Regions from separate parts of the Arthrobacter sp. S2(2024) genome, predicted to be linked through region 2. Evidence: riboswitches for the same ligand, from Rfam matches in the RefSeq annotation. Region 2 holds a riboswitch; each other region holds the start of a gene.
The links. Region 2 has a riboswitch for cyclic di-AMP ahead of VLA65_RS09810 (hypothetical protein). Riboswitches for the same ligand answer to the same signal wherever they lie in the genome.

Region 1: another riboswitch for cyclic di-AMP. It lies ahead of VLA65_RS14025 (hypothetical protein); the one in region 2 lies ahead of VLA65_RS09810 (hypothetical protein).
Region 3: another riboswitch for cyclic di-AMP. It lies ahead of VLA65_RS02620 (NlpC/P60 family protein); the one in region 2 lies ahead of VLA65_RS09810 (hypothetical protein).

Annotation. Positions count from the first base shown of each region.
Region 1 covers NZ_JAYKZI010000006.1:104,259-107,525, reverse strand. The annotation lists gene VLA65_RS14035 (TetR/AcrR family transcriptional regulator) at 1-81, opposite strand, end outside; gene VLA65_RS14030 (flavin-containing monooxygenase) at 152-1,246, shown strand; cyclic di-AMP (ydaO/yuaA leader) riboswitch at 1,331-1,476, shown strand; gene VLA65_RS14025 (hypothetical protein) at 1,491-2,606, shown strand; gene VLA65_RS14020 (PucR family transcriptional regulator) at 2,765-3,267, opposite strand, start outside.
Region 2 covers NZ_JAYKZI010000004.1:83,850-87,116, reverse strand. The annotation lists gene VLA65_RS09815 (bifunctional glycosyltransferase family 2/GtrA family protein) at 1-1,122, opposite strand, end outside; gene VLA65_RS09810 (hypothetical protein) at 1,283-2,020, opposite strand; cyclic di-AMP (ydaO/yuaA leader) riboswitch at 2,023-2,196, opposite strand; gene VLA65_RS09805 (sensor histidine kinase) at 2,361-3,267, opposite strand, start outside.
Region 3 covers NZ_JAYKZI010000001.1:581,566-584,832, reverse strand. The annotation lists gene VLA65_RS02630 (metal-dependent transcriptional regulator) at 1-34, shown strand, start outside; cyclic di-AMP (ydaO/yuaA leader) riboswitch at 160-367, shown strand; gene VLA65_RS02625 (M23 family metallopeptidase) at 370-1,188, shown strand; cyclic di-AMP (ydaO/yuaA leader) riboswitch at 1,334-1,500, shown strand; gene VLA65_RS02620 (NlpC/P60 family protein) at 1,506-2,270, shown strand; gene VLA65_RS02615 (HNH endonuclease) at 2,520-3,020, shown strand; gene mobA (molybdenum cofactor guanylyltransferase) at 3,058-3,267, shown strand, end outside.

The DNA.
Region 1 (3,267 bases), on a different contig from region 2:
CAGCTGACGGGCGGCCTCCACCACGGCAGCTTTGGTTGCGACAGCTTGAGCTAAGCGCCTGTCATTTTGCCGGATTTCCACGAAAAAAGAATAGCATTCCAGTGACTGGAATGCTATTCTAATGACCTCGGACACCTCAGGAGGCTTCGCGATGGACAGCAATGAGGCAGTGAACACGGTAATTGTGGGCGCCGGGCAGGCGGGGCTCGCCACCGGATACCACCTGAAGAAACACCGGCAAGATTTCCTCATCCTGGACTCGCAGGCCCGCGTCGGCGACGTGTGGCGGAGCCGATGGGATTCCTTGCGCCTCTTCACCCCGGCGCAGCACGATTCCCTTCCCGGCCTGCCGTTTCCAGCCGCCCGAGGGACCTTTCCCGGCAAAGACGCCATGGCCGAATACCTCGAGAATTACGCCACGAACTGGGAACTCCCGGTAAGCCATGGCGCCCGCGTCGTCGGCATCGAGCGGGAGGACGGCCGGTTCCGGGTGCAGTCCAGCGCCGGGTCGATCCTGGCGAGAAACGTTGTTGTTGCCACGGGCCCGAATACACAGCCACGGGTCCCGGCGTTCGCCAGGGATCTCGATCCCGGCATCCACCAACTGCACGGAGCGAAATACGCCAACCCGGACTCAATTCCGCCCGGAGATGTCCTGGTGGTCGGCTCCGGCACCTCCGGCGTCGAAATCGCCTTGGAGCTCGCACTCACGCACCGCACCTACATCGCAGGAAACCCTCCGTTCCACATTCCAGGCCCCGTGACGCGATACGCCGGCGGGCTTTGGTGGCTCTTCATCCACAAGGTGCTGAACAGATCCACCCCTATCGGCCGCAAGGTCGCGCTCGGGTTCACCCAGCACGGCGCGCCACTGATCCGGACCTCAACGCGGGAGCTCGACGCCGCTGGAGTCACCCGCCTGCCACGCCTGAAGGGCACGCGCGATGGCCAACCCCTGACCGATGAAGGTCACGCGATACCGGTGTCCACGGTCATCTGGGCTACTGGTTACCAACCGGACTTTGGCTGGATCCAAGGACTTCCCACGGATGAGGACGGCTGGCCGCTCACCCTCCGGGGCGCCGTGGAACAACTCCCAGGACTGTTCTTTGTGGGCATGCCCTTCCAATACGGGTTGACCTCCGGCCTCGTGGGCGGGGTCGGCCGCGACGCCGAACACGTCGCGGGACTCATCGCCGGCCAGGCCGGGCAAAAACGGGTCACCGCGCCCGTTATTCAAATGTGACTTTGCATGCCGGCTGTTGTAACGTCGAGGGGCGACCCGGTCCCCAACCGGGCCGCTTCCGGGTTGACGCCGAGCTCTGCCGCAACCCGGAATCCGCCAGACCCGCGGCAGAGACGGGGGACCCAGAGTCTCCGGGCCTACTTCAGGCCCTTGGGGTGAAGCCGCCACGCGCGGCCGGACGGCCTCGTCCGAACCCGACAGCTAACCTCGAAGGCGTTGAGAGGCAATCACCATGTCCCCAACCATGGATCAGCCTCGCCGTGCCCAAGTGGCGGGCGAGAGCACCAAACCAACCGGACGTCGTCGGGCCACAGACAGCGAACCGTTCATCGCTGCGCCGGCTTCCGAACCTTTGAGTTCGACGGCGGCGCCCACCCCCACGGCAACACCGACGACGGCGGCACCCACCACGCGCGCGGCCGCCCGCGCAGCCGAACGGAAGCGGGCCTCAGAAGCCAGCGAAACTGCGGCCATTGAAACAGTGCCTGCCGCGGCGGCAGAACCTGCCACCGCGGCCGTACCGACTGTCGCTGCCGAGACCGCGGCTCCTGCGACAGCTGAGCCGGCCACCGCGGCCATACCGACGGTGTCTGCTGCGACCTTGGCTCGCGCGGCAGCAGAGTCGGCCAAAACCGAGAACGCAGCCACAACGGCACTTCCCGCGGCAACCCGCGCCGGCGCCGGTCCGGCGCCCCTTACCGGTTCCTCCTTCAGCCGTGAACCACACGCCGTCCTCAAGAAGGCCGCCGCCGTCCGGACGATGAGCAACCGAATGGCAGTGGTGACAGGTGCCCTAGGCATCTTGTTGGCCGCCGGCTCCCTGGGACAAGCCCTCGAGTTGCCCTTCTTCGGCCAGGAATCCCGCGCCCAGGACGCTGCCAGCGCAGACAGCCAGGACTCCACGCAATCCGGCGCTCCTTCCACGACGCCAAGCACCTCCCCCAGCGCTGCGGGATCACCTTCGGCAGCTACCCCGAGCGCCAAGTCCGGCCAGGCCGGGGACCCGGCGCAGCATTCGCCGCAAGGACCGGTAGCTGTGGAACCGTCGAGCGTCCCTGCACCGTCGATCTCCGTTCAGGTTCCGGCCCTCCCGTCAGCGCTGCCCCCAAGCCTCACCCCGGCGCCTGTTCCTTCCACCCCGGTTCCGGCTCAGCCTGCGCCGGCTCCCAGCCCCGGTCCGACCGGACCCGCTAGCCCAACCCCGACACCGGATCCGACGGATCCAGCGTCTCCGACTCCCGCACCCACAGGTTCTTGGAAGCCACGGACCCCGGCCAGCCCCACACCGACGCCACCGCCTACCCAACCGGGCGTCGATCTTGGGTCGATTCTGGACGCAGCAACCAAGGCACTGCAGTGAGGATGGGAGGGCATCGAGCATTTGCCGTCGAGTGGCACGGACGATGCTGCCGGAACACCCGGACGCAGATGATTCAGCACCGCCCGGACCGCTGGCGCTGCAGCCTTCAGTTGAGGCAGTTCAACAAGTAGGCCAGCGCGGTTTCCGGTACCTGCGCTTCAAATCCGCGGTCGGCCAGCCCAGCGGCGCGCCTTGAGCGTTGCGTGGAGTTCGAGCCGGGTGGCGCCATTCAGCGGATCCGCTCCGATAAGCTGGCGGACCCTGGCCAGTCGGTTGTAGATGCTGCTGCGGTGCAGGTGGAGCTTCGAGGCCACATCCTGAACGGAGCCGTCGCTGTCGTAAAGCAGTTCGAGCACGGGCAGCAGCTCGCCGTTGCGGTCGGCGTCCTCGATCTCCTGGAAGTGCACGGAACCCGAATCGTCCCAGCCCCCGGGCGCCTGTAGCCGTTCGAACAACTGGTAGATCCCGGCCGAGCGGCTGTCCACGAGCTCGCCGAGCGGAGGATCGACGGCGGCAGCCTGGGCCGCGAGCTTCGACTGCCGGTACGCCCGGCCCAGTTGGCGAATAGCCGCAAACGGCTCGCTGATGCCAAGAATGACGCGGTCCACTTTTCGGCCGGCGCGCTTGGCGAGTTCCAGCTGATAGTGGACCAGGACCTGGG
Region 2 (3,267 bases):
AACGGGATTGCCGCCCTGGATGCCGAAGGTGAAGCGACGGTTGGCGCCGGTGTTGGCGATGGCCGTGACGAGCAGCGCCAGGAAGTTCGCCAGCTGCGGGTCCATGAAGCCGCGGCAGAACAGGAAGATGAGCACATAGGCGAGGGTGGACGCAGCGCCGATCGCGGCGAACCGGACCAATTGCCCGAATAGGCTGCTGCGCGGGCTTTGCTCGGCGATTCGGGACGACGCCGGGAGCGGCCCGCGTGCAAGTGCCGCCCGCAGTTCCGGAATGGGGATGCGGCCCGAGACGAGATCCCGGGTGAGCCGGACCATGCCGCGGATGTCGGCGAGGGCGGTCCGCACCACGTCGACGCTGGAATTGGGATCGTCGATCCAGTCGACGGGAACTTCGTGGACCCGGAGGCCGCAGCGTTCGGCGAGGACCAGGAGTTCGGTGTCGAAGAACCACGAGTTATCCATGGTGTGCGGGAGGATCTGCTGGGCGACGTCTGCCCGGATCGCTTTGAAGCCGCACTGGGCATCGCTGAAGCGGGCACCCATGAACGAGTGCAGCATCAGGTTGTATCCGCGCGAAATGAACTCGCGTTTGGGGCCGCGGACGACCCGCGAGTTACGGGTCAGTCGGGTGCCGATGGCGAGGTCCGAATGGCCGGAGATCAGCGGCGCCAAAAGGGGCGCCAGTGCGGCGAGGTCAGTGGAAAGGTCAACGTCCATGTAAGCCAGAACGGGCGACGGCGATGCAAGCCACACCTTGCGAAGGGCGTTGCCGCGTCCCTTCTCGTCAAGGTGGACAACCGCGAGCTCAGGCAGTTCCCGGGCTACGCGCTCCGCGATTTTCAACGTGCCGTCCGTGCTCGCGTTGTCCGCCACGGTGATGCGGAAGCCATGCGGGAAGGATTCGCGCAAGTGGCCGTGAAGCCTGCGCAGGCACTCTTCGAGATCGCGTTCCTCGTTGAAGACGGGGATGGTGACGTCGAGGACGGGGATGGCGGTGTGGGTGTCCACGGGGGCGCGCCGCCCCGTGCCGCGCTGGATGGGAGTGCTGGGTTGGATGGGAAGGCCCGGCGGCACCACCGCGGGGTCCTTCAGGGTTCCGGAGGTGGATTCGATGAGCGTCATGTATCCAGAGTGCCGTTGCCGAATATGAAGGCTTTAGGCGGAACCTGTGACGTGGCTGTGGATGTGTGACCAGCGTGGCGCATCACTTGCCTGGCCAAGAAACGGAGAGGCCCGCCCCGGAAGGGACGGACCTCGACGTACTTTGTGGTTGGCTCTTGGCTTAGTACCAGTTGTGGGCCAAGTGGAAGGACCATGCCGCGGACGGCGATCCGTAGCGTTCCTTGATGTAGTTCAGGCCCCAGCGGATTTGCGTCTGGTAGTTGGTCTGCCAGTCGGCGCCTTCGGACGCCATCTTTTCGGCCGGCAGCGACTGCCCAATGCCGTAAGCGCCACTGGAGGCGTTGGTGGCAGTGGTGCGCCAATCCGATTCCTTGTTCCACAAGGTGATCAGGGCCGACATTTCGCCCTGGCCCCAACCGTAGGAGGGAAGGATGCTTGCGGCGTAGGCCTGGGCGCCGGAGGGATCATCGACGGCGACTGGTGCAGCCGGTGCCGCTGGAGCAGGGGGTGCAGCGGGTGCGGCCGGTGCGGCAGCCTGGGGCGCGACGGCGGCTGGAGCGGGCGCGGCCGCCTGGCTTGGCGTCGACGCAGTGCTCGGCTTGGGGATCGCGCTTGCGCTCGCCGACGGCGTGGCGGTGGCCGAAGGCGTGGCTGAGTGATCCACCGTGCGGGATTCGGACGTGCGGCTCATGTCCTGGGCGTTGATGGCTTGTCCGGCGGCCTGGGTGGCAGCGCCTGCGCCGAGGAACACGGCAACGACGCCGGCAACAACTGCCATGCGCTGGCCGGTGCCGAGGTTCGAGGCGGCTCGCCTCAGCGTGGAACGTGACTTGTTTCTCCGGGCAGGTTCGCCGCGGTGGCGCGCAACAGGGCGCGACTGATCCTTGGAATCAGACATGGTGATTGCCTCTCGACGCCTGCGGAGTTAGCTGTCGGATTCGGATGAGGTCATCCGGCCGTGGCCACAGCGGAACGTGGCGGCACGGCTTCACCCCTAGGGCTGGCTCAACATGAGCGCTTGCCCGGAGACCTGGGTCCCCCGTCTCTGCCTGGACTGTTGGGCACCGGGGAGTGGCAGAGCTCGGCGCCTACCCGGCGGTGGCCGGAATGATCCAGCGCACCTATTCGACGGTACAGGAGGATCCAGCTTAAGTCACATTTAGGTAACGGAGATCACGACGCCGGTGCGTCGACTTGCGCGCGCCGGGCACCGGCGTCGTACTCTTCTGGTTCGCCCGTCAGGCCGGGGCAGTCCTGAGCGCCGGGAGCCGCACCGCGAACTCCGTCCGGCCAGGCCGCGACGCCACTTCGACCGTGCCGCCGTGCGCCTGAACGATGGATTCCACAATGGACAAGCCGAGGCCGGAGGTGCCCTCGGAGCCGGACCGGGCGGCGTCGGCACGGGCAAAGCGGGAGAAGATCCTGCCCTGGAATTCAGGCGGGATGCCCGGGCCGTTGTCGGTCACGGTCACCACGGCGCTGCCATCGGCGGAGCGCATCACGCCCGTGACCACGGTGGTTCCCGCCTCGGTGTGCTTGCGGGCGTTGGAGAGCAGATTCGCCAAAACCTGGTGGAGTTGGGTGGTGTCGCCGCGGACCGTGAGGGGCTCATCCGGGAGCTTGAGTTGCCAGATGTGCTCGGGAGCCATGACTTTCTCGTCGCTGACGGTCTCGATCACCAACTGCGTGAGGTCCACATCGGTGAATTCCGGGGCCTTCCCTTCGTCCAACCGGGCCAAGAGAAGGAGGTCCTCCACGAGGGTGGTCATGCGTTCGGACTGGCTCTGCACCCGGCCCAGCGACTTGCGCCCGTCTTCGGTGAACGTCTCGGTCATGCGCAAGAGTTCGGTGTAGCCGCGGATGGCGGTCAGCGGAGTGCGTAGTTCGTGCGACGCATCCGCGACGAATTGGCGCACCTTGGTTTCGCTTTGCTGGCGGGCCTCGAGGGCGCTCGAGACGTTGTCCAGCATCAGGTTCAAAGCATGGCCGACGCTTCCCACTTCGGTGCTCGGATGGGCCGCCGACGCCGGAACACGCACCGCGAGGGCCACTTCACCGGCGTCGAGTGGAAGTTTCGACACCTTGGTGGCGACGTCGGAGAGTTGCTCCAACGGCCGCATGGTGCGGCGGATCAGCACGGTTCCG
Region 3 (3,267 bases), on a different contig from region 2:
GGTCGCCTCGCACGTGTTTGTCACGGTCGCCTAGCCGGCCCGGCGGGGTCGCCCGCAAAGATAACGAAATTATTACCGTGGGGCTTAATCCCCTATAGTTAAATACTGGCGCCGATACCAAAGCGTTACCTGATCCGAAGCCGAGTTCTGCCAGCGGATCAGGTGGATTAGTCCATTCACTGGCAGAAACGGAGGAACCACCATCGGCTGTCGAAAGACGGCCTTGGGGTGAAGTCCGTAGCGGAAGTGCAAACAACGCAAGGCCCCTCCGGGTACCTTGCGTTTCGTGCGCTTCGCGCGGACCGGGTCCACGATCTCTCTGGCCCGAATCCGACAGCTAACTTCGCAGGCTTGCCAGAGAGGAAAACCTTGACCACGCAGAACACCAGGGGCCGCAGGCGCGCGTCCGGTCCTACTGCTGAGCTGCGGAGCACAAGCGCCGTCGAGCACGAGCGGCCGCGCGATCCCCATCGCGAACTTCGCCGCCGCAAGGGTCCTTTGCGGCAGATGGCCGAATTCGCCGCCGCGAGCGGAGCGGGACAGAAGGCCGGAGTGGCCCTCGCCACGACGGGCCTCATCCTGACAGTCGCCATGCCGGGCACCGGCGCCATGACGGCCACGGCGGATTCAAGCCAGGCCGCCTCGGCTGTGGGCACCCAGCCCGAGATTCCGGCCGCGGCAAGCGCCACGATCGACTTCAGCCGTGCCGCAGTGTCAACCACTGCGGATCCGGACAGCAAGCTCAAGCAGCTCTTGAGCGCACAGTCCGTCGGCACCATCAAGACCTCGTCCTCCAAGGGCACCCTGGGGGCGCCCCTGGACACCCTGACCACGGCCTCGCCTTTCGGCTACCGCGTGAATCCCATCACGGGCGGTTTGGGGGAGTTCCACCGCGGCCAGGACTTCGTGGCCCAGTGCGGCACCCAGGTCCATGCTGCCGCGGCCGGCAAGGTCACCTTCGCCGGCTGGCATCCGTATGGCGGCGGAAACCGCATTGTGGTGGACCATGGCAACGGCCTGGAAACCACGTACAACCATTTGTCGTCGTTCAACGTCCAGGTGGGCCAAACGGTTGGCCGAGGCGATGTCATCGCATTGAGCGGCACTACGGGCGCCTCCACGGGCTGCCACCTCCACTTTGAAGTCATGGTCAACGGCGACGTCGTTGACCCCCTGGGCTGGCTGTAGCCGATCCGATGGAAGTCTCTCGCATGCTTGTCACGCTCCGTGACCTGAATGTGACATTCAGCCAAAACTCATGTACCGTCTAACTCGCATCAACTTTTAGAGAGTTGATGCACTCGGGTGGATTGCCTAGCTCTGCCACTGCCCGAGGTTCCGTTCGCAAAACATCGTCTGGCAGAGGCGGGGGACCCACTTTTGGTCATCTTCACCGATGGCCTTGGGGTTAAGTCGCACGACTTCCGAGAGGGAGGAGTGTGGCCGGATGACTCCCATCCGAATCCGACAGCTTACCTCGCGGGCATAGGGAGAGGCCTCTTAACGTGTCTTCACGCTCTACTGTTGCGCGCCACCGTGCCGCGGTCACCAAGACCAACTCGCTTGCCGTTATCGCTAAGACTGTCGGCAGCAACGCCGGTGGCGTAGGCCGTCAGGCAGCCGTTATCGCAGCTGCTTCCGGTCTGGTGCTCACTAGCGGTATCGCAGCCAACGCTGCAGAAACCAACGTTCCCCGCGAGTCCACTTCGACCTCCGCCCTGGAAGTCCAGTCCATCGCCCAAGCCAGCATTTCGGCCGACTCCTCCGTCGCCATCAAGTACGAACGCCCGGTGGTTTCCACCGAAGCTGCTCCGGTTGTCGCAGCTCCGGTTGCCACCCAGGAAGCCGCTCCGGCTTCGCAGGCTGCCACGGGTGCCGCTACCGGCTCCTCGACGCTTTCTGTGACCGCTGCTGTTTCGCCCGCCACGAAGGTTGCCAGCGGCAAGGGCGCAGCGATTGCTGCCGCAGCTTACGCTCAGCTTGGCGTTGCCCAGGACTGCACTGCCCTGGCCTCGAACTCCCTGGCCGCTGTTGGCATCAACTTCCACGGCTGGCCGGCAGACTACCTCTCCCTTGGCCGTACGGTCAGCGCTGCTGAAGCGCAGCCGGGAGACCTGGTCTACTACCAGAACGGTGGCATGGGCATGGCCCACATCGCTGTTTACGTCGGCAACGGCATGGCAGTCCACGGCGGCTGGAACGGTGGCACCACCGCCCTTTACAGCGTCAATGTCGGCTCCGGCCCGGTCTTCATCCGCGTTGGTGGCTAAATAGCCCCGGTTACATAGCTTCACTGGAACATCCCCGCTGGTCCGCCGGTGGGGATGTCCTGTTTTAACGAGCGTGCGCTTACGTGTCCGGCACATGAACTTTGACCGACACTGCGCTGGAACCCCCGCATGGATTCGTTGATCTGGCCTTCTGGTGTTTACTCTTAGGTTGTCGATCCACAGCCCGTACATGCAGAGGGCAGCCGGCCCTCGCGCCCCTGACGGGTGCGGCCGTGAAGAGGTACGTGCATGCGCACACTCGTTCTGAATGCTGGATATGAACCGCTGGCGGTAGTAACCTTCCGCCGGGCGCTGGTCCTTGTGCTCACCGGAAAAGCGAGCGTAGTGGCCGAAGGCGACGAGCCTGTCGTCGGGCCACAAGAGATTCTCGGACGTCCTTCCGTGATTCTGCTCAATCGCTACATCCGGCCAAGGTACAACACCATCACGGCGGTCACACGCCGCGGCGTCTTGCGCCGTGACGGTCACCGTTGCGCCTACTGCGGGAAAGCAGCGCACACCATTGACCACGTCCACCCCAAATCCAGGGGCGGCGCGGATTCCTGGGAAAACCTGGTGGCAGCGTGCTTGCGCTGCAACAACGCCAAGAGTGACCACACCCCAGCCGAGATGGGCTGGAAACTGAGGTTCACTCCGGCGGCGCCCACCGGGACTATCTGGCAAATCAAGGAGCTTGAGAAACCTGCGCCCGCATGGGATCCCTTCCTCCTGCCCGAGTCGGCGGCCTGAACCGGAATTGAGCCCGCTTCCCGGGTAATCTGGGCGGGTGGACTTTGATGCGGTGATATTGGCGGGTGGCAAGTCCTCCCGCCTCGGCGGCGTGCCCAAAGCCCAGTTGAGATACGACGGCGCCACACTCCTTGAGCGCGCCGTGGCGGCCGCACGCGGTGCGGGAAGCGTCGTCGTCGTCGGCCCGGATCCCGGCACTCTGCCGGACGGCACATTGACCGCGCGGGAGGAGCCGCCCTTCGCCGGA